One region of the Paenibacillus sp. sgz302115 genome, then DNA from elsewhere that is predicted to be linked to it. Evidence: riboswitches for the same ligand, from Rfam matches in the RefSeq annotation. Region 1 holds a riboswitch; each other region holds the start of a gene.

Region 1 (6,002 bases):
GTGGAGGAGGATTTTCCGCAAAAGGTCGCCTCAGTAATATCGAAGACGTATGAGCATGAAATTGTCGTTAATCTGGTATCAGGGCCGCTGGATGCCGACCGAATGGATTATTTGCTCCGAGATGCGTATTATACAGGGGTGAATTACGGAACCATTGATATTGACCGTATTCTGAGAATGCTGCGTCCCTATAATGGCCGGGTTGTCGTCAAAGAGTCGGGGATGCATGCGATTGAGGATTATTTGATGTCGCGCTATCAGATGTATTGGCAGGTTTATTTTCATCCGGTTACGCGCAGCTCGGAGATCATTTTGCGGCAGATTTTCCGCAGAGCCAAAGAGCTATTCCGGGAAGGCTATTCTTTCCGCTTCATGATTGAGCCCTTGAGTGATTTGTTCCGTGGTGAGGTGAGCGTGGAGCAGTACCTGCTCTTGGATGAGGCTCTGGTCCAGACAGCCTTTATGCAGTGGACGCTGGAAGAGGACAAAACGTTAAGCGACTTGTGCAACCGGTTTATTCATCGTAGACTGTATAAATATGTAGAGATGGAAAATCTCGATTCAGAGACGATTGGCGAAATTCGCCGCAGCTTTACAGAGGCTGGACTGGATGCCGATTACGACCTGGAAATTGATTTTCCGACAGATCTCCCCTATGATGTTTTCCGTCCGGGCGAGGGCTTTGACAGCAAGCAAATTCTGCTCCTTGACCGGCATGACAAGCTGAGGGAAATTTCCGAAGTTTCGGATATTGTCCGCTCGATCAGCGGGATACACCGCGGCAGGCATCACCTGTATTTCCCGCAGGACAAGCTGCAGAAAGCTCTCCCACGGCTACCTCTGTCCATCGTTAAAATTTTTGACAAATAATACGAAAATTTATGGAATTCATCATAGAAATCACAAACGAAAGGATGAGAAGAAATGCAGCTATTCGACACTCACACCCATCTCGATGCTCCACAATTCGACGAGGACCGTGAAGAGGTTATCGCCAGGGCGGTAGAGGCTGGGGTCAGCAAGATGATTAACATCGGGTTCAACCGGGAAACGATTCCGACAACGATGAAATTGGCCGAGACTTATGATTATATTTATGCAGCCGTCGGCTGGCATCCTGTGGATGCTATTGACATGAAGGATGGTGATCTCGACTGGATCGCCTCACTTTGCAGCCATAAGAAGGTGGTGGCCATTGGGGAAATCGGACTGGATTATTACTGGGACACCTCCCCGAAGGAGGTTCAGCATGAGGTGTTCCGCAAACAAATTGGACTTGCCCGGGAGCTGAAGATGCCAATCTGTATTCATAACCGCGATGCGCATGAGGATGTGGTGCGGATTTTGCGGGAAGAGAAAGCGAATGAAGTTGGCGGTGTGATGCATTCGTTTTCCGGGAGCTGGGAAACAGCCAAAATGTGTCTCGATCTAGGCTTTCACCTGTCATTTGGCGGACCTGTTACTTTCAAGAATGCAAGGGTACCTAAAGAGGTGCTTGCCCAGACTCCGATGGACCGGCTTTTGATCGAAACCGACTCGCCATATTTGACGCCTCACCCCTTCCGGGGCAAGCGAAATGAGAGCGCTCATGTGAAGCTGGTGGCCCAAGCAGCGGCGGAAATAAAAGGGATTGATTTACAAGAATTGGCGGAAATTACGTATGCGAACGCGCTGGAACGATTTGGGATAGTCTGAAATCGAGAGAAAATCGGGTGAAAAAAGAAGTATATCCGATATATTAAACTTTTTTAACACAAAATCAACTGATTATTACAATATTTTAATGATTTTTTTGCTTAAACGTGCTTGAATCGCGCTTTACAACATGCATCAAAACAGGATATCATCTTTTCAGTGCAGTGAGCTGTTGTTACTGTGACAGTCACTATTTCATGGATCGTCTCGCTGAGTCTCCGTATGGAGAACGGGGGAACCAATATTGCTCTGCCGCATGTCCGTACATAGGGTACAACACAGAAATGCCGCAGACAGTATTCGATTTCTTCACGGGTCTTTGGGGTGAATTTGAGGGCAACCGCCGTGAGCGGGTGACCTAAGATAGGGCGTCTCTCTTATGCCCGAACCCGACAGCTAACCCCGTAAGCGCAAGTAAGAGAGGAAACCTCGTGCAAAAGCATTCCCGCGTATTCTGACACCCGGAGAGCCACGAAAGAGTCCTCTATGAACTCTTTTGGGCTTTTTTTGTTATGAATAATGCGAATGATCCCGGCATACTGTTATATAACAGGTACCTGGAGCAGCTATGCCGAGCAGGCGATCCATGAGCAGGAAACGCTAAAGCAATGCGGGCGTATCCTGTGGTAATCTCAAACCTAGTTTCGTCAGAAATGATACAGTCATCTTAAGATATACAACTTGGACGACGGGGCTATGTAAGGAGGATGGAGAGAATGGGCGTATTCCAACCAGAAGTATCCCATGATTCGCAATCATCCAGCAGGTCTTTCGCATTACGGTTGAAGCAAGTGAATCCTCGCGTACTTTCGCTTGCAGGTGTGGTGTCAATTATTATCGCGCTGATAATTCTGCTGTACGTACACGGTCAAAGCATTAAAGAAATAACGTTAGTCATAGACGGAAAAGTACAGAAGCTTGAGACGCGGGAAGCGCTGCTCAGCGATGTGCTGGCAAAGGAACAAATTTCGCTGCAGCCGCATGATGCTTTATCCATTGGCCTTAGTGATGAAATAAAAGACGGCGACCGTGTCGTGATTAACCGTGCGCAGGCGTTTAGCCTTACCGCAGACGGAGCAACTAAGACATTGTATACGACCGAAGACACCATCGGTCAGGCCATTGGCAAACTGGGCATCAGCCTGGAGAGCTATGACAAGATTTATCCTTCGCTTGAAACCGCAGTTACTGCTGACATGAAAGTCAAAATTGTCCGTATCAACAAACAAGTTGTGCAGCGGACAGCAAGTTTGCCTTTCCGGGTAATCAAGACAGCAGACCCCTCCCTGACCAAGGGAACCGTAAGAGTGGCGCAAGCGGGTAAACCAGGCGTAATGGTTCAGCATATCGAGAAGATCTATCGAGACGGTAAGCTGGCTTCAATGCGTATGGTTGGCAAGGAAGTACAGACGGTAACCAAAGACAAAATTATTGCCATTGGTATCAAAGCCCTTCCCAAGCCTGCAGTAGCTACAGTAACTTCCAAACCAGCAACTACCTCCAAATCATCCAAAGTTAGCGCAAACAGCAATAACGTCATCACTAAGGCAGGCGTAGATTTCGAATACAAAAGAGTGATCAAAAATGTATCCATGACGGCTTATTCTTCTGAAGAGCCTGGTATTGGTACACGTACCGCCTCCGGCACACGCGTAACGGAAGGTCGGACCATTGCTGTTGACCCGAGTGTAATACCTATCGGCTGGTGGGTGTACATTGAGGGATTAGGGTTTCGCCGTGCAGAGGATACCGGCGGTGCCATCAAAGGCAACAAGGTGGATGTCTATTACGATTCACTGAGCCATGCCCGTAACTTTGGCCGCAAATCCCGGACGATCTATGTCATTGGGCCTGTGAAGCCGGAGCTGAATTAGGCGGCCTAAGTCTTTTGCAAATTAGCGGTTTATAAGATATAGTGATGGTAGCACTTTTGGAATGGATCAAAGAGCTGCCGCTCATCACTTATACATTCTTTAGCCAAAAAGAAGGGGAGCGATCCTCTTCTTTTTGCGTTCCAGACGATGAAGGAGTAAGGAAATATGATCAAGGAATTAATTGTTGTGGAAGGCAAAAGCGATACGGTTGCCGTGAAGCGTGCGGTAGATGCGGATACGATTGAGACAGGCGGTTCGGCTGTCGACCGCAAGGTGATCGCCAAGATTCAGCTAGCGATGGAACGCAGGGGGGTTATTATTCTTACAGACCCCGATCATGCCGGTGAACGCATCCGCAAAATTGTCTCTTCGAAGGTTCCGGGCTGCAAGCATGCGTTCATCCCCGAGAAGGACGCTACCCGTAAAGGCGACATCGGGGTTGAAAATGCCTCCCCGGAGGCGATCCGTTACGCGCTCCAGCATGTCCACACCTCCTTCGAAGGCGCTCCGGCCTTGATTGGGCTGGATGACCTGATGGCTGCCGGGATGATGGTGCATGCCCAGGCCGCAGAGCGGAGAATGGCGCTGGGCAACCTGCTCGGCATCGGATACTGCAACGGCAAGCAGTTATATAAGAGGCTGGCGATGTTTGGTATTACGCGGGAGGAATTCAATAACGCTGTCGCGCAAATTGATCAGGGAGGCATTACCTCATGAGTGGCAACAACAATATTTCATCTCCGGCACGGACTAAGGAAATTATTCAGCGTTACGGATTTTCGTTCAAGAAAAGCCTAGGCCAGAATTTTCTGATTGACCAGAATATACTCGACAAAATTGTGGACGCGGCCGGTCTCGATCAGGCCGCAGGGGCACTGGAAATTGGACCGGGGATCGGCGCGTTGACCGAAAGGCTGGCGGCTGCAGCCGGTGCCGTAACGGCAGTGGAGATTGACCAGCGCTTGATTCCGATTCTGCGGGATGTACTTGCTTCCTATCCGCATGTGAAGATCCGCAACGATGATGTGCTGAAGGTGAATTTGCAGGAGCTGTTTGCTGAAGATTTTACCGGTGTGGAGAGAGTCAGCGTGGTTGCGAATCTGCCTTATTATGTGACGACCCCCATACTCATGAAGCTGCTGGAAGAGAAGCTGCCGCTCGACAACATCGTAGTGATGATCCAGAAGGAGGTTGCCGAGCGCATGGCGGCTTCACCGGGCGGTAAAGATTACGGCAGCTTAAGCATCGCCGTACAGTATTATAGCGAGCCTGAACTGGTCTGTATTGTGCCGCGCACGGTATTCATTCCGCAGCCTAACGTGGAGTCTGCCGTGATCCGTCTGAAGGTGAGAGAACGTCCGCCGGTTGAAGTGGCCGATGAGAAGCATTTCTTCGAGGTGGTCCAGGCTTCCTTCACCCAGCGCCGCAAGACGATTGCCAACAACCTCAAGGCCCGCTTTTTTCCGGGAGAAGGAAGGGAGCGTCTGGAGTCTCTGCTAGCTGAAGCCGGTATCGAGCCGACCCGCCGCGGGGAAACGCTGAGTATTGCCGAGTATGCCCGGTTAAGTGCCGTGCTGCTTGCTGCAGGAATCAAATAGGCGCCGATTAAGAACCAACCGGGACCTTTGCCCATACGATGGGGTAGAGGTGGTGTGAAATGAATTTAGGAGACTTGGTCGTTCGTAAATCATATGGTGGCGATGTAACGTTCCGGGTGGAGAACATTGTGCAGAACGGGGCCGTAATCAAGGGCACAGAATTCCGCCTGCTGGCGGATGCCCCACTGGACGACTTGGTGCAGGTGCCGCCTACCCGCGTTACTAAGCGGGGACAGCAGGCGCAGATTAAGGCCACGGAATCATTAACCCGGCTGCGCAAGGACCGTCAGGAGCAGAGCCAGCGCAATGGAGAGAGTGTATCCGGGGTATGGCCCCATTCTCCCAAGGAGGCGGCATATTTCGAGGTGCCGGGGAAAGTGCTGCATCTGGATGGTGATGCCCTTTACTTGAAGAAGAGCATCAGTCTGTATGAGCAATTGCGGATACCCGCTGAAGGCCATCATGTTCATGAGTCGAAGATGGCTGAAACGTTATACCGGCTGCTGCCCCGTGTGCGCCCGGATATTGTAGTCATCACCGGCCACGACGGTGTGCTCAAGCAGCAGCATACTTATGACCTTTACAGTCTGAACAGCTACAAAAATTCGCAGAACTTTGTGGCGGCGGTTCAGGTCGCACGGGAATATGAGCGCAACTTTGATTCGCTGACTGTTGTGGCGGGAGCTTGCCAATCACATTTTGAAGCATTGCTGGGCGCAGGTGCCAACTTTGCAAGCTCGCCCGGAAGAATCCTGATACACGCGCTGGACCCGGTGTATATCGCGGCAAAGGCTTCTTTTACCTCAATTCGGGATTCGGTTAGTCTTGGGGACGT
Region 2 (6,002 bases), on a different contig from region 1:
CAGCTTCGATTGAGGAGGTAGCATATGAATTAGGAGGGGCAACCGGAATCGCGATCATCGGAAGTATATCTGGTCTTTTGTATACGATGTCCATGAAGATTCCTGGTGGTTTGCAGGTGCCTGCACAGGTGAAAGATAGCCTGGATGAAGCATTGCTGGCTGCGGAAGGTATGCCTGTACAGGCGGCAGAAGCCTTAAAAGAGGCTGGCCGTTTTGCTTTCGATACCTCCTTTATTAATACTCTTATAGGGTTAACGGCGTTCTTGGTAGTCGCTTCATTAATCATCGGTTGGATCGGGCTTAGAACAAAGAAGGATTCGAGAAGGAACGCATTAAGCCGCTGAGCCGATTCGATTAATAGTAATACAGGATGAAGCAATAAGCTTTACAGAACCCTCAGTCGAACTGGGGGTTTTTCTTTACAAAAGGTCTATATTTTTTATTGCAAATGCAACAAAATTATTGTAATCTTTATTGAGCATATCAGTTGAAAAAGTGTTGGAGGTGCATATATGAAGGAAATTCTTCGTGAAATCGGAATGATTGCCAGGGCATTAGATTCCATAAGCAATATAGAATTTAAAGAATATGACCTTACAAAAGGGCAGTATTTGTACCTTGTCCGAATATGTGAAAACCCGGGAATTATTCAGGAAAAGTTAGCTGAAATGATTAAGGTAGACCGGACAACTGCAGCCCGTGCGATAAAGAAGCTGGAGATGAATGGATTTATTGAAAAGAAAGATGATCCATATAACAAAAAAATCAATAGACTATTTCCTACAGAGCAGGGGAAGTCGGTTTACCCTTTTATTAAAAGAGAAAACGATTATTCCAACAGGGTTGCATTATCCGGATTCTCCAATAGTGAGGTAGAAACCATGTTTACCCTGCTGCAAAAGGTCAGAAAAAATGTCGAAAAAGACTGGGAATTTGTTAAAAAGGGAAACAAGAGAAGTTATTAATTTTCTGGAAAGGGTGACAATCGTTGACTATAAACATCAAAAAGTGCACGTTGGAAAATGTAGTTCTGCTTCAAGAAATTAGTATTGAAACATTTAATGACACATTCGCGAATCAAAATTCACCTGAAACTATGAGAGTCTACTTAGAAAAAGCATTCAACATAGAGCAACTAGAAAAAGAATTATCAAATATCTATTCGGAATTCTATTTTATTTACTCTGATGAGGAAATTGCCGGCTATTTAAAGGTGAACACCAATAATGCTCAATCTGAAATCATGGGCAATTATTCGCTTGAAATCGAGAGGATTTATATCAGGAAACAATTTCAAAATCAGGGGCTTGGAAAATATCTAATAAATAAAGCTATAGAAATAGCGACAGAAGGGGATAAAGAGAAAATTTGGCTGGGAGTTTGGGAGAAAAATGAGAGCGCCATTGCCTTTTATAAAAAAATGGAGTTTGTTCAAACAGGAGCCCACTCTTTTTTTATGGGTGATGAAGAACAAGTAGATTTTATAATGACCAAAACTCTCATATGAGATAGTAACAATAATGTTACTTCTTATTCTATCTATTATTTAGAATATATTGGATTGACAGCATCAGTATAAATACAATACTATAGTAATAGTTACAAAAAATTAATTACTGCCGAATTTCGTATCTGAAAACGGGGGAACCAATCTTGGGTGAATTATTCTTGAAAGCAAGGGAATATAGGGAACCTTTAACCGAACCCTCAGCTAACTCCGTAGGCATCGAAGGGAGAAGAAGGTTCTGAAGAAGTTTATTTTATCTTTAGTAGGAGCTGCAGTATTGTTTACCGCTGTTCCTGCCAGCACCTACGCAAGTGAAATAAGTATTGAGAATGAAGTGAACGAGGTATTGGGAGCTCCTTATCAATGGGGAGGAACTACGGCGGCTGGTTTCGATTGTACCGGGTTCATCTTATATATTATGGGTAAATTCAACGCTGGCGATCTGCCGCGTACATCACAATCTCAAGCCAAGGTTGGCACGCCGGTGGCTAAAGATGATCTGCGCGTAGGAGATTTAGTATTTTTCAACACTTTTGGTTCGGGAATCTCCCATGCAGGCATTTATATCGGTGATAATCAGTTTGCCCATTCCTCAAGCAGCAAGGGCGTAAGAATAAGCAGTCTCTCTGACTCATATTACCGTGATCGTTATGTCACAGCCCGCCGCGTAGCGAGCGAAACCAGCTACCGCAAGATGATTAGTGAATAATGAGCTTGAAATAATCCTTTGTAAGTCAAAGACTTCCCGCAGTGTATTTTACTGTGGGAAGTCTTTTTGCGTAGAGGCTTAGCTCTACCACCAGCAGTCACATTCTTTCTACACAAACCCCTTTTACACTCAAAGTATAAAGAGCATGGAGTGTCTGCGTTCTTTTCTGAACATCCATACTCGGACAGGCGATAGTGGAGAGTACGGGGGATTCGTCTGAAGCACGAGCTCCAGGAGGAGTGTAAATGAAAAAGGCGGAATGGCTGATCGTAATTTTTATAATGTCTATGGGGATGATGTGTCTGTTTGTATCTGCGACATCGTTTCGTGGCGAAACCATTACCTATTATTTGCGCTGGGGTGCGAGAATTGGGGTGCTGCTGATTAGCGCAGTTCTGGTATCGGGGTTCGTTTATTTTTTGATTAAAAAACATAAAAAATAAAATGTTCAAACTTCATTAAAAGCGCATAGTTTCAACACTGTATCCACATAACTTTTTTCTATACTGAAGATAATTCAAAGAAAGCATATGAAAAAGGAGGAAACATAATGGCTTGGTCAGCGTTGAAGGTACTGGTTGTTCCGTTAAGTATAGGTTCCATGGTGTTTGGCAGACAAGGGGGAGCTATCCGTAACTCTTATTCTAAGCAAGATGAATCCGATTGGAATATCCACTCCGATTACTTTGAGATGAAAGTACTGAATGAACGGTTGAAAAAACAAATGCAAGACCTAACCTCGCAAAATAATTAAATCGAAAGAAGGAATACACATGGGCTGCTGCGGAAACCACAATCATGGAAGCCAGGATTCAGAGAAGCAAGAGCATCAGCATCACGGGAAGCAACATTCTCATCGCTGGATAATGATGATTTGCTGCATTTTGCCAATTGTATTGTTTGCCGCGCTGATTTTATTTAATGGAGCTAAGGGAACGGGGGCTACTGCTTTGCCTTTGCTGCTCATTCTTCTCTGTCCTTTATCTCATATGATCATGCCTCTCTTCATGAAGAAGAAAGATCAACATAGCTAATTGCATACAGGTATAAAGGAAAAAAGGAAGCAGAAAGCTATCGCAGCTTATCTGGCTTCCTTTTTTTATTGGTGATGCTTGGCATGGTCCTCTTGTAGAATGTTTTGTTGTACCGGCTTAGCTAAGAGACCCGAAACGGTCTGAGGCACCGCTGTAATAACCAGAACTATAGATAGGATGGATGAAATGAGATATACCCATGCTGCAGGGCGGTTTTTTTGCCACTTCCGCTTCGCCACAACGATAAACCAAATGGATAAGAACAGAGAAACGACCAGGAAAATGAGTTTGACAGTTGGAGGCATGGAGAATATCCCAGCACCTAAGGAGGTTAAGCCTAAGGCAATTAACAGAGTATGAAGCCAATGATGGGCAGATGCAAAAAGCGCGAAAAGAACAGAGGTGATTGATTTGAGCACAGCTTTTTCTTTTTTCAAGGGGAAACACTTCCTTATAAAGGAGCCGAAGGAGATTTCTTCTCTTCCGACTCCTGTCATAGAATTAGGATAGACGATGTTTATTCAGGCAAATTCCCGGCCTCTGGATCTGGGACATAGTCGCTTTTGTAATCCGTATACTTCAAATCGGTTATCATCCCGGCTACGGCGTGGTGCAGATCATGACAGTGGAACATCCAATCTCCAGGGTTATCCGCCTCAAATGCGACAACGTACTCCTCACCTGGAAGGAGATTAAGCGTATCCTTTACAATCGGTGAGCCTTTCAGCGGTTGTCCGTTTTTGCTGAGCACCTGGAAGAAGTGGCCGTGCAGATGCATCGGATGCTGGTCTGTTGCTGACTTGTTGACCAAGCGCACCAATACTTTATCGTCGGTTTTTACTTTGATTGGGTCTGTATCAGGGAATTTTTTTCCGTTAATCGTATAAATCGTGCTTCCATTGTCCGAAGCAGTTCCAAGATTCATGGTGTAGTTGAGGTCGTACTGCTGATCAAGTGTAAAAGCCGAGCCTGCAACCTGACCGTATTTAGTGAAATCAAAGACCGGAAGGTTAACCAGGGAAGCATTTGGCTGATCTTTGGTTTCAGTAGAACCCTCGTAGGAATTCTTGATCTTCATGCCCTCAACACCGGCCTCTGTGCCATGTGCCTCCAAATACCACTGCCCCGGATTATTGGCTTCAAATTCAACGTCATACCTTTCTCCAGGCGCAATAGTCAAAAGAGAATCCTTCAGGAGCTGAGGGTTGTTAACGGGCTGACCATCGGTTGCAGTCACCTTCCACTCATGGCCGTGCAAATGCAGCGAATGCGATTTATATCCGGCATTAATTAACCGTAAGCGGACTGTATCTCCTTCTTTGACCACAAGATCTTCAATACCTGGCCCCGACTTCCCGTTAATCGTGAGCAGATCATACATGCTCATATCATGCCCTTCACCCGAACTGCCGCTTTCAGCTTGCGAATTGGAATTGCTCATACCCTCCATATTGCTGTGATCCATCCCGGTCATGTCAGTCATACTTGTACTGTTGACATCGCTCTTGCCGATGCTTGTGGACATCCATTCATCCAGCATGAGTGTGTAATCCACAGTCGCCGGGTCATCCTTAGCTTCGACAATCAATGAACCATATAAGCCGCGGTCCAGTTGATTTACACTGTCTTGATGGGAGTGATACCAATACGTTCCCGGGACTGTGGCCGTAAATTCATACGTATAAGACTTCCCGGGCTGTACCGCATCCTGTGTAACTCCAGGGACGCCATCCATATCAATTGGGACCGGAAAACCATGCCAATGAATAGATACTGGCTCCGGCAGTTGATTTTTTAAGGTTATTTTCACCTTATCTCCCTGCTTTACCCGAATTTCAGGACCGGGTACGGAATTGTTGAACGTCCAGACAGGGATTGTTTTACCGGGCTCGACTTCCAGATTGCTGGCCTGAGCGGTTAACGTAAACTCGGTTTGCGTGATCGTAGACACCTTTACGGTCTTGAGGGGTGAACTGCCTTGCTCTGTGCTGTCCGCCGATTCTTTGTCCTTGTTCAGACAGCCGGAGAGAATAAGCACCATTAATCCAACGGCTGCGAAAAGCAAATACTTATTTTTCATCTTGACCTCCCAGACAGGTTTATTTTAAAAAAGAATATTTCAAATTTGTGTGTAAAGTATGAAGGTGAAGTCTGCCTAAAAAATATCAGAACAAGCTTCCCGTTTCCGCCTATTTGATTGAACACCCTAAAGGTCTGGTTCTGATTGGATACCAGTTGGCACACGGATGTGCGCGGAGATCAGCGCAAATATATGGGCAGAGTGCATTACCAGATCAGCAAAGTAGAAAATCAAAAAGGGCAGTTCCGCTGGTCATTATTGAGATGACCTTCGGGACTGCCCTTTGTTAGTCTAGCCGATATGGGGAGTGGATTCCCTGATCAGCAGCTTGGTAAACATATGCGAGACTTGATACGGCTGGGAGGGATCGTGGATTCGCGAGAGCAGCATTTCCGCCGCCTTCACGCCCATTTCGTTGCTGTAAATGTGGACGGTTGTCAGATGGGGCTCGACAATCACGGACTCCGGCCCGTTATCAAATCCGCAGATGGCAACGTCTTTTGGAATGGAGATATTTCTGTTCTTAAGCGCCTTCATAAAGCTGACGGCAATGTAATCATTGGCGCATATGAAGGCGGAAGGGAGCTTCTGAATCTGTACAAGACGCTGCTCCAACCACCCCGGCTCAGAAAAGAAGAGACGGTCCTCATCGACGATGCATTGGTCAAGATC
Region 3 (6,002 bases), on a different contig from region 1:
ATCCCCCATACTATTGTAACCAAACCAAAAATCAAACCAAGTATTGTTGAAATTTCCATTTACGCACCTCGTCCATGAGAATTAGGAAGTGATCCGACTATACCGCGTGTATCATCCATGAACAGCGGTGGGACACTCTGTCTGACCAATAACGTATATTCTTATTTATCGACAGCATTCCCTTTTTTGTGAAGTCATTTTTTCGGCTATAATGAGTAGGGTAATATTATTCATCTGTGGAGAAAACGGAGTGATTGACGTGGGTGTGAAGCATGGCAGAGATTACAGCGAAATTTTGAGTGAACTGACAGAAGCGGTAGGAAGGATTTCGGACGGGTATTTATTTTTTGAAATGGAGCCGGATGAGTGGCAGGAGCTGCCGCAGGAATCGAAGCTGGAGGTCTGGGAAGCGCTTGCTGAGGACCTGTTCTATGCTCTGGGCAATGAGCCGGTTATAGAGGTTGGCAGCGGCGTTGTGATCTACGATAAGGATACGCACCGGATTAACATTCTGCTTGGAGAAGAGGATCTGGCTTCGGTCCTTCTGGTCTAGGAGGCAGGCTGCAGCCTGAGGGCGGTTTGCCCGCAGCCTTCGCATCGTGGTAAAATTGATGGAGCCGAGTACTATTTGCCGGGATTTTTGAATACATTAAACCGAAAAAAAGCCTTCATCCTGGCGCATCCCTTGGACTTTATAAGCTGAGGGATGTTTTGTTTAATGCAAATTAAGTAAGGGAGGAAGAACATTGCAATTTACGGAGGAAGAGCTGCGGGAGCAGGTAGGCAAGCTGGAGGGCTGGAAGCTGGAGAAGAATAAGATGGTGCGCAAATACGTGTTCAGCGAATATATGAAGGGCATTGCATTCGTAGATGAGGTAGCGGCCATATCGGAAGCCTTCGAACACCATCCGCATATTACAATTGATTACAAGACCGTCACGCTGCGGCTGGCTGCAGATGAGGAATGCGGAATTACAGCGCTTGATATTCGTGAAGCTCATGAATTTAATGAAGCCTTTGAGAAAACCCGTTAGCATACTTAATCCAAGGGATAGCGAAGATTACTCTAAATTATTATATAAAAAATGCCCACGCATAGGAGCTGCTGCATCCTTGCTGGGCATTTTGTGTTTGTAGTGCACGAGCTATTTCTTCTCGGCAAGCCACATGGCAACGTTCGCGATCTCCTCGGGTTTCAGCTTTTCTTTGAAGGAGGGCATTTGCCCGCGTCCCTTGGTCACGATACCGAAGATTCCCTCTGCATCATGCTTGCCGCCTTCCTGCTGGAGACTCGGTCCTACACCGCCCTGAAGCTGATCGCCGTGGCAGGTGATGCAATTGAGCTTAACCGTTGACTCCGCACTGGCCGCATTCAGCTCGACCGCCGGCATCGTCGGCTTATTCTCCTCAGCGACCTCAGCTTTGCCGGGTAAGGTAAATATTAAGACTACCGCAAAGGCGCAGGCGGCAAAAAACAAACCGCTCATGATCCATTTCTGCATCTGCATCCGTCCCCTCCATGTAAGCTGCTTCCTACATTATACAAGAAGGTAAAGCGTTATCATAGCTTTGTGTCAAAAAAATGAACGTTTTATTTACCATAGACCATGCAGTAAAATGGCTTGTCGCCAGTTGGGGTCCGGCGTTCATAGGTGTCGGTTATAGTGAACCCGCTTTTCTGGTAAGCACGGATGGCCCGCTGGTTCCAGGTCAGCACCTCAAGGTCAATCTCGCGCTCTGGATAACGTGCCAGGGCTGCCTCAACGACAGCAGCTGTGAACAGATGTCCCATACCTTGACCACACAGCTCGGGACGCATGCCAATCCCCAGCCGCACTACACCTTCCATCGGGAATAGCTGTGCGAATCCGCAAAGGGAGCCTTGCCCGTTTACTACGGAGACGTATTGTTCGCTTCGCAGCCGCGGATCACCGAATTCAATTTCCAAAGCCTGCATTTGCTCCCAGGGCATCCATCCGTAGATGTTGTACGGGGGCTTGTAATTCCATTCGCAGATTTCTGCGGCATGCGTGACTTCCATAGGCACAACGTGAAAAGTTACCGGGGAACTCATCATAAGGCCACCGACCTCCTTTCAAGACAACAAAACCTTATTTATCTAATTATATACAATACAGTCTCTTTCCGATGCACAAACTTTAAGGGGGAGTTAATATATTGAAGGGGTAAGTATTTAATGTAGACAAAAAAACAAGCCCTCCTCCAAGATTTCGATAAAATCCTGGAGAAGAGCTTGCCTTATGACATTTTATTGTACATCGTCATTGTCTTGGGAATCGGAGGCTACAGACTGATAAGCATCTGTGCTCATAATCCGTTTGGCGCCAACGTAGCGGTTAACGTAGTAGCTGTCATTCAGTGAACTAACAGTTACACCGCGTTTGGACGATGCATGTGCGAATTTGCCGTCACCGACATAAATGCCGACGTGGGATACACCTCTTCCGCTTGTATTGAAGAATACAAGATCTCCCGGTCTGATACTGTCACGGGAAACGGCTGTGCCCATCTGATATTGGGAGCCTGATTGGTGAGGAAGGTTGATGCCGATCTTATCGAAAACGTACATTGTAAATCCGGAGCAATCAAAACCGTTTGTCGAGATACCGCCGGATACATACTTGGTTCCGATGGCTTTGTCGATAACCTGATCCATTTTGGAATCCGCGAAAGCGCTTCCTGCTCCGATAGTAAGAACAATGGAAAAGCTCAGTAGTGCTGCTGCTAGCTTCTTCTTCAAAAGTAAATACCCCTTCCAAATGCCTACGAGGTTAGCTTAAGGGTTCGGTTGAAGGTCCCCTATGACCCCTCTGTGAATAGGAGGTCAATTCACCCAAAATCGGTTCCCCCGTTCCCCTAATGATTAGGGAACTCGGCACGACTGTTGATTAGGATTAGCTTACGGATCTATACATGACAAAACTTTTGTAAAACTGCTTTGAATAATTACAAAAATGTTACTATCAACTCACTGCGATAATTGTAGCAAAGACGGAAGCACTTGGCAATCACTAAAAACATATTCTTGCATATTTTTTGCGATTTTTGTGAGTTTAATTTATTATAAAGGGCTTACAATAACATGCCAGGTCAGATTTACGATAGGCTTATTGACATGTAGAGCAAAAAGGAAAAACCCGGAAGGTTGATTACGGCAATAATCAGCTTCCGGGTTTGTATAAGCTACATTTAGTTGTTAGAGGTTGTCATTGTCAGCGGGGATAATTAATCGTAAGCGACAGCCTGATAAGCTGTTGTACTCATCACGCGTTTGGCGCCAACATAGCGGTTGGCCCAGTAGGCTTGACTCATCGAAGTTATGGTCACTCCGCGTGAACTGGAGGATTGTGCGAATTTTCCGTTGCCAACATAAATCCCGACATGGGAAATCCCACTGCCCAAAGTGTTAAAGAATACCAGATCGCCCGAACGCAAATTGTTGCGTGATACGGCAGTTCCGACCTTAAATTGCGCTTTCGATGTGCGAGGCAAGGTAAGACCTACGCTTTTGAACACATAAGAGGTGAATCCGGAACAATCGAAGCCGGCAGTGCTGGTGCCCCCGGTTTTATATGTAGTTCCCAGTGTTTTTGTGATCACATTGTCCATTTTGGAATCCGCGAAAGCGCTGCCAGCTCCCAGCGTGAATACCATTACCAGCCCTAATGCTGCTGCGGTGCATTTTTTCTTAAAATTGTGACTTTTCAAAAGATGTACTCCTTCCAAGGCCGGCGAGGTTAGCTTAAGGATTCGGTAGAAGGTTCCCCTATGACCCCTCTAAAGCGAGATCAATTCACCCAAAAAATGGTTCCCCCACTTCCCGGTGCAGGGAATTTGGCGTATTATGCACCGAACAGTGACAAATCGACAATCTTAAATGCTGCGAAGCGTAAATCAGATGTGACAAACAGTTCTGCAAAGATTACAAAATTGTTACTAGTGGTACAGGCATCATTGTACCAGAGGGTCTGCTGTTTTGCAAATAGGTAAGATTTGTCGCATGCGCAGGTACACAAGAAAAGAGTCACGCTCCCCCTAGAGAAGCAGTGACTCTTGTTATTATGCCGATCTGGCAGTGTAATTATTGTGGAAATGTTTTACTGCACCAGAGGTGATATTGCGCGGCTGTCCCCCACATTTTGAACAGAGTGGTTGGAAGGGGGGAGAGCTGCTTAAGGAGAAATGCGGGCAGTCCAGGGCTGAATATCGCTGACAATCCGCAAATGAGCAGCACCGCCAGCCCGCCGACCCCCATCAGAACGGATATGCCCACGGATGGCAGCAGCACTTTCAGGCAAACCAGCAGGGAGGAGAATATGCCTGTTCCGGCGGTATAGCCGAACTGCATGTACAGCAGCAGCTTGCGGATAAAGAAAAGATATAATAGCCAGACCAGAATATAGGGAACGAGCTTGAGCAGCATTTTATAATCAAGGATGCCATTTAGCAGGAGACTGTACATTTTGGGGAGCAGCCAGTACAGAGGAAGGAACGAAAGCGCCCATTCCGCTATGCTGAACAGCAGGACCGGAAGCCCATACCGTCTCATACCCGGAAAAAAGAACATTCCACGTTCGCCTTTGCGCTCCTGATGCAGCTCATGCAGCAGTCCCGCCCGGATAAAGGGGGAGACCAGCAGCCGCACTGCGCTAAGTAGGAGAAGCATCCACAGCCAGCGCTGCACATCAGGATCGTTGCCTAGAGCAAGCTGTCCCTCGATATAATACAGGAGTCTGCCTATTGCGCTGCCGCCAGCATATTGATCGGGATAACGCAGCAGCACCGAGATGACAGCGTCTTTGATGAACTTGTACATGAAATAGCTCCAGAACAGCCGGTAGATAAATAACAGAATCAGAATATAAAATTGCTCTTTCATGCTGTGCCAGCCGCGGGTTATCGCTCTCTTCACAATCCTTCACCTCACCAGACAAGAGTTCCGAGCAGGTTTTCAAGCAGGTTAGTTATGCTAAGCGTCCAACGTGAGAGTGTAGCTGGCCGCAGCTCCGACAGTCTAAAGTTATTAAGATGCTTGCTCTCAAGCAGAATGGAGTGCGCCGGATCAATCTCTGCCGAGATAAGCGGTGCTTTGTAGGATAGCTGAATTGTAGTGTTCTTCTCTTCACCACTCCAATATTTTTGAACGGTGTACCCGTCCGAGAACATGAACTTTATTGGAACCTCCCCATAACGGCTTCCTTTGTTGCTGACTTCCACCGATGATTCATAGCGGGGGGGTTCTGTCCCTGTTTTTTTCATGGCAATTGTGATGTTATCTACGGCAAAGTCAGGCGCACCGCCGCTGTAGATGTATTGATCGAAGTAGGCTTGCCATGATTTTTTGGTCACCTTTTCCACAACTTTCTGAAAATCGGCGGTGGTAGGATGATGAAAACGGTATTTGCGCGCGTAGGCGGACAGAATGCTGTCCATTGTTTTGGTTCCCACCTGCTTCTCCATATCCTTCAGCACCAGCTTGCCCCGGATGTACACGTTGCGGGTGTAGGAATCATCTCCGGTATACTTCCAGGTCTCCAGATTAAGCGGCTGGGGAGAGGTCACCAGGCTGGTCTGCAGCGGAAGGCTCGCGATCACCCCGTATTCTTGCTCCATCAGCCGGTCTTCTGCATAAGAGGTGAAGCTCTCATCCAGCCAGGCTTCCTCAAATTCATTGTTCGCTACCATACCGTAAAAAAACTGATGCCCGATTTCATGGATAACCGTACGTTCAAGCTGGGTGCCCGGAGCATCGTCGCCTGCGGCGGCAGCGGTGATAAGCGTGGGATATTCCATCCCTCCGGCCCCGTTCCCCCCTTTGGGAGGAACAACGATGCTGAGCGTCGAGTAAGGATAAGGGCCGTACCATTTGCTGAAGGCGCTCAGAGCAGCTTTGGCGGCCTGGAAGTAACGCTCCTGCAGGTCCTTGTGCAACGGGTCCAGATAGAGCTTGATCCTTACACCAGGTACCTCAGCGGTTGAGA

What was found. Region 1 has a riboswitch for cyclic di-AMP ahead of AC0LWN_RS29200 (resuscitation-promoting factor). Riboswitches for the same ligand answer to the same signal wherever they lie in the genome.
Region 2: another riboswitch for cyclic di-AMP. It lies ahead of AC0LWN_RS14430 (C40 family peptidase); the one in region 1 lies ahead of AC0LWN_RS29200 (resuscitation-promoting factor).
Region 3: another riboswitch for cyclic di-AMP. It lies ahead of AC0LWN_RS31135 (C40 family peptidase); the one in region 1 lies ahead of AC0LWN_RS29200 (resuscitation-promoting factor).

The regions. Positions count from the first base shown of each region.
Region 1 is NZ_JBVYOK010000028.1:11,168-17,169, forward strand. Features, by position in the region: gene AC0LWN_RS29190 (HD domain-containing protein) at 1-870, shown strand, start outside; gene AC0LWN_RS29195 (TatD family hydrolase) at 925-1,695, shown strand; cyclic di-AMP (ydaO/yuaA leader) riboswitch at 1,894-2,121, shown strand; gene AC0LWN_RS29200 (resuscitation-promoting factor) at 2,412-3,569, shown strand; gene rnmV (ribonuclease M5) at 3,735-4,286, shown strand; gene rsmA (16S rRNA (adenine(1518)-N(6)/adenine(1519)-N(6))-dimethyltransferase RsmA) at 4,283-5,167, shown strand; gene yabG (sporulation peptidase YabG) at 5,227-6,002, shown strand, end outside.
Region 2 is NZ_JBVYOK010000006.1:189,414-195,415, forward strand. Features, by position in the region: gene AC0LWN_RS14415 (MFS transporter) at 1-344, shown strand, start outside; gene AC0LWN_RS14420 (MarR family winged helix-turn-helix transcriptional regulator) at 513-965, shown strand; gene paiA (spermidine/spermine N(1)-acetyltransferase) at 989-1,507, shown strand; cyclic di-AMP (ydaO/yuaA leader) riboswitch at 1,608-1,741, shown strand; gene AC0LWN_RS14430 (C40 family peptidase) at 1,746-2,216, shown strand; gene AC0LWN_RS14435 (hypothetical protein) at 2,462-2,659, shown strand; gene AC0LWN_RS14440 (hypothetical protein) at 2,767-2,970, shown strand; gene AC0LWN_RS14445 (DUF2933 domain-containing protein) at 2,990-3,250, shown strand; gene AC0LWN_RS14450 (hypothetical protein) at 3,316-3,687, opposite strand; gene AC0LWN_RS14455 (multicopper oxidase family protein) at 3,768-5,291, opposite strand; gene AC0LWN_RS14460 (LacI family DNA-binding transcriptional regulator) at 5,622-6,002, opposite strand, start outside.
Region 3 is NZ_JBVYOK010000035.1:29,195-35,196, reverse strand. Features, by position in the region: gene motA (flagellar motor stator protein MotA) at 1-59, opposite strand, end outside; gene AC0LWN_RS31160 (hypothetical protein) at 260-553, shown strand; gene AC0LWN_RS31155 (4a-hydroxytetrahydrobiopterin dehydratase) at 747-1,034, shown strand; gene AC0LWN_RS31150 (c-type cytochrome) at 1,146-1,502, opposite strand; gene AC0LWN_RS31145 (GNAT family N-acetyltransferase) at 1,592-2,077, opposite strand; gene AC0LWN_RS31140 (C40 family peptidase) at 2,270-2,761, opposite strand; cyclic di-AMP (ydaO/yuaA leader) riboswitch at 2,767-2,909, opposite strand; gene AC0LWN_RS31135 (C40 family peptidase) at 3,247-3,675, opposite strand; cyclic di-AMP (ydaO/yuaA leader) riboswitch at 3,733-3,871, opposite strand; gene AC0LWN_RS31130 (hypothetical protein) at 4,103-4,933, opposite strand; gene AC0LWN_RS31125 (M1 family metallopeptidase) at 4,945-6,002, opposite strand, start outside.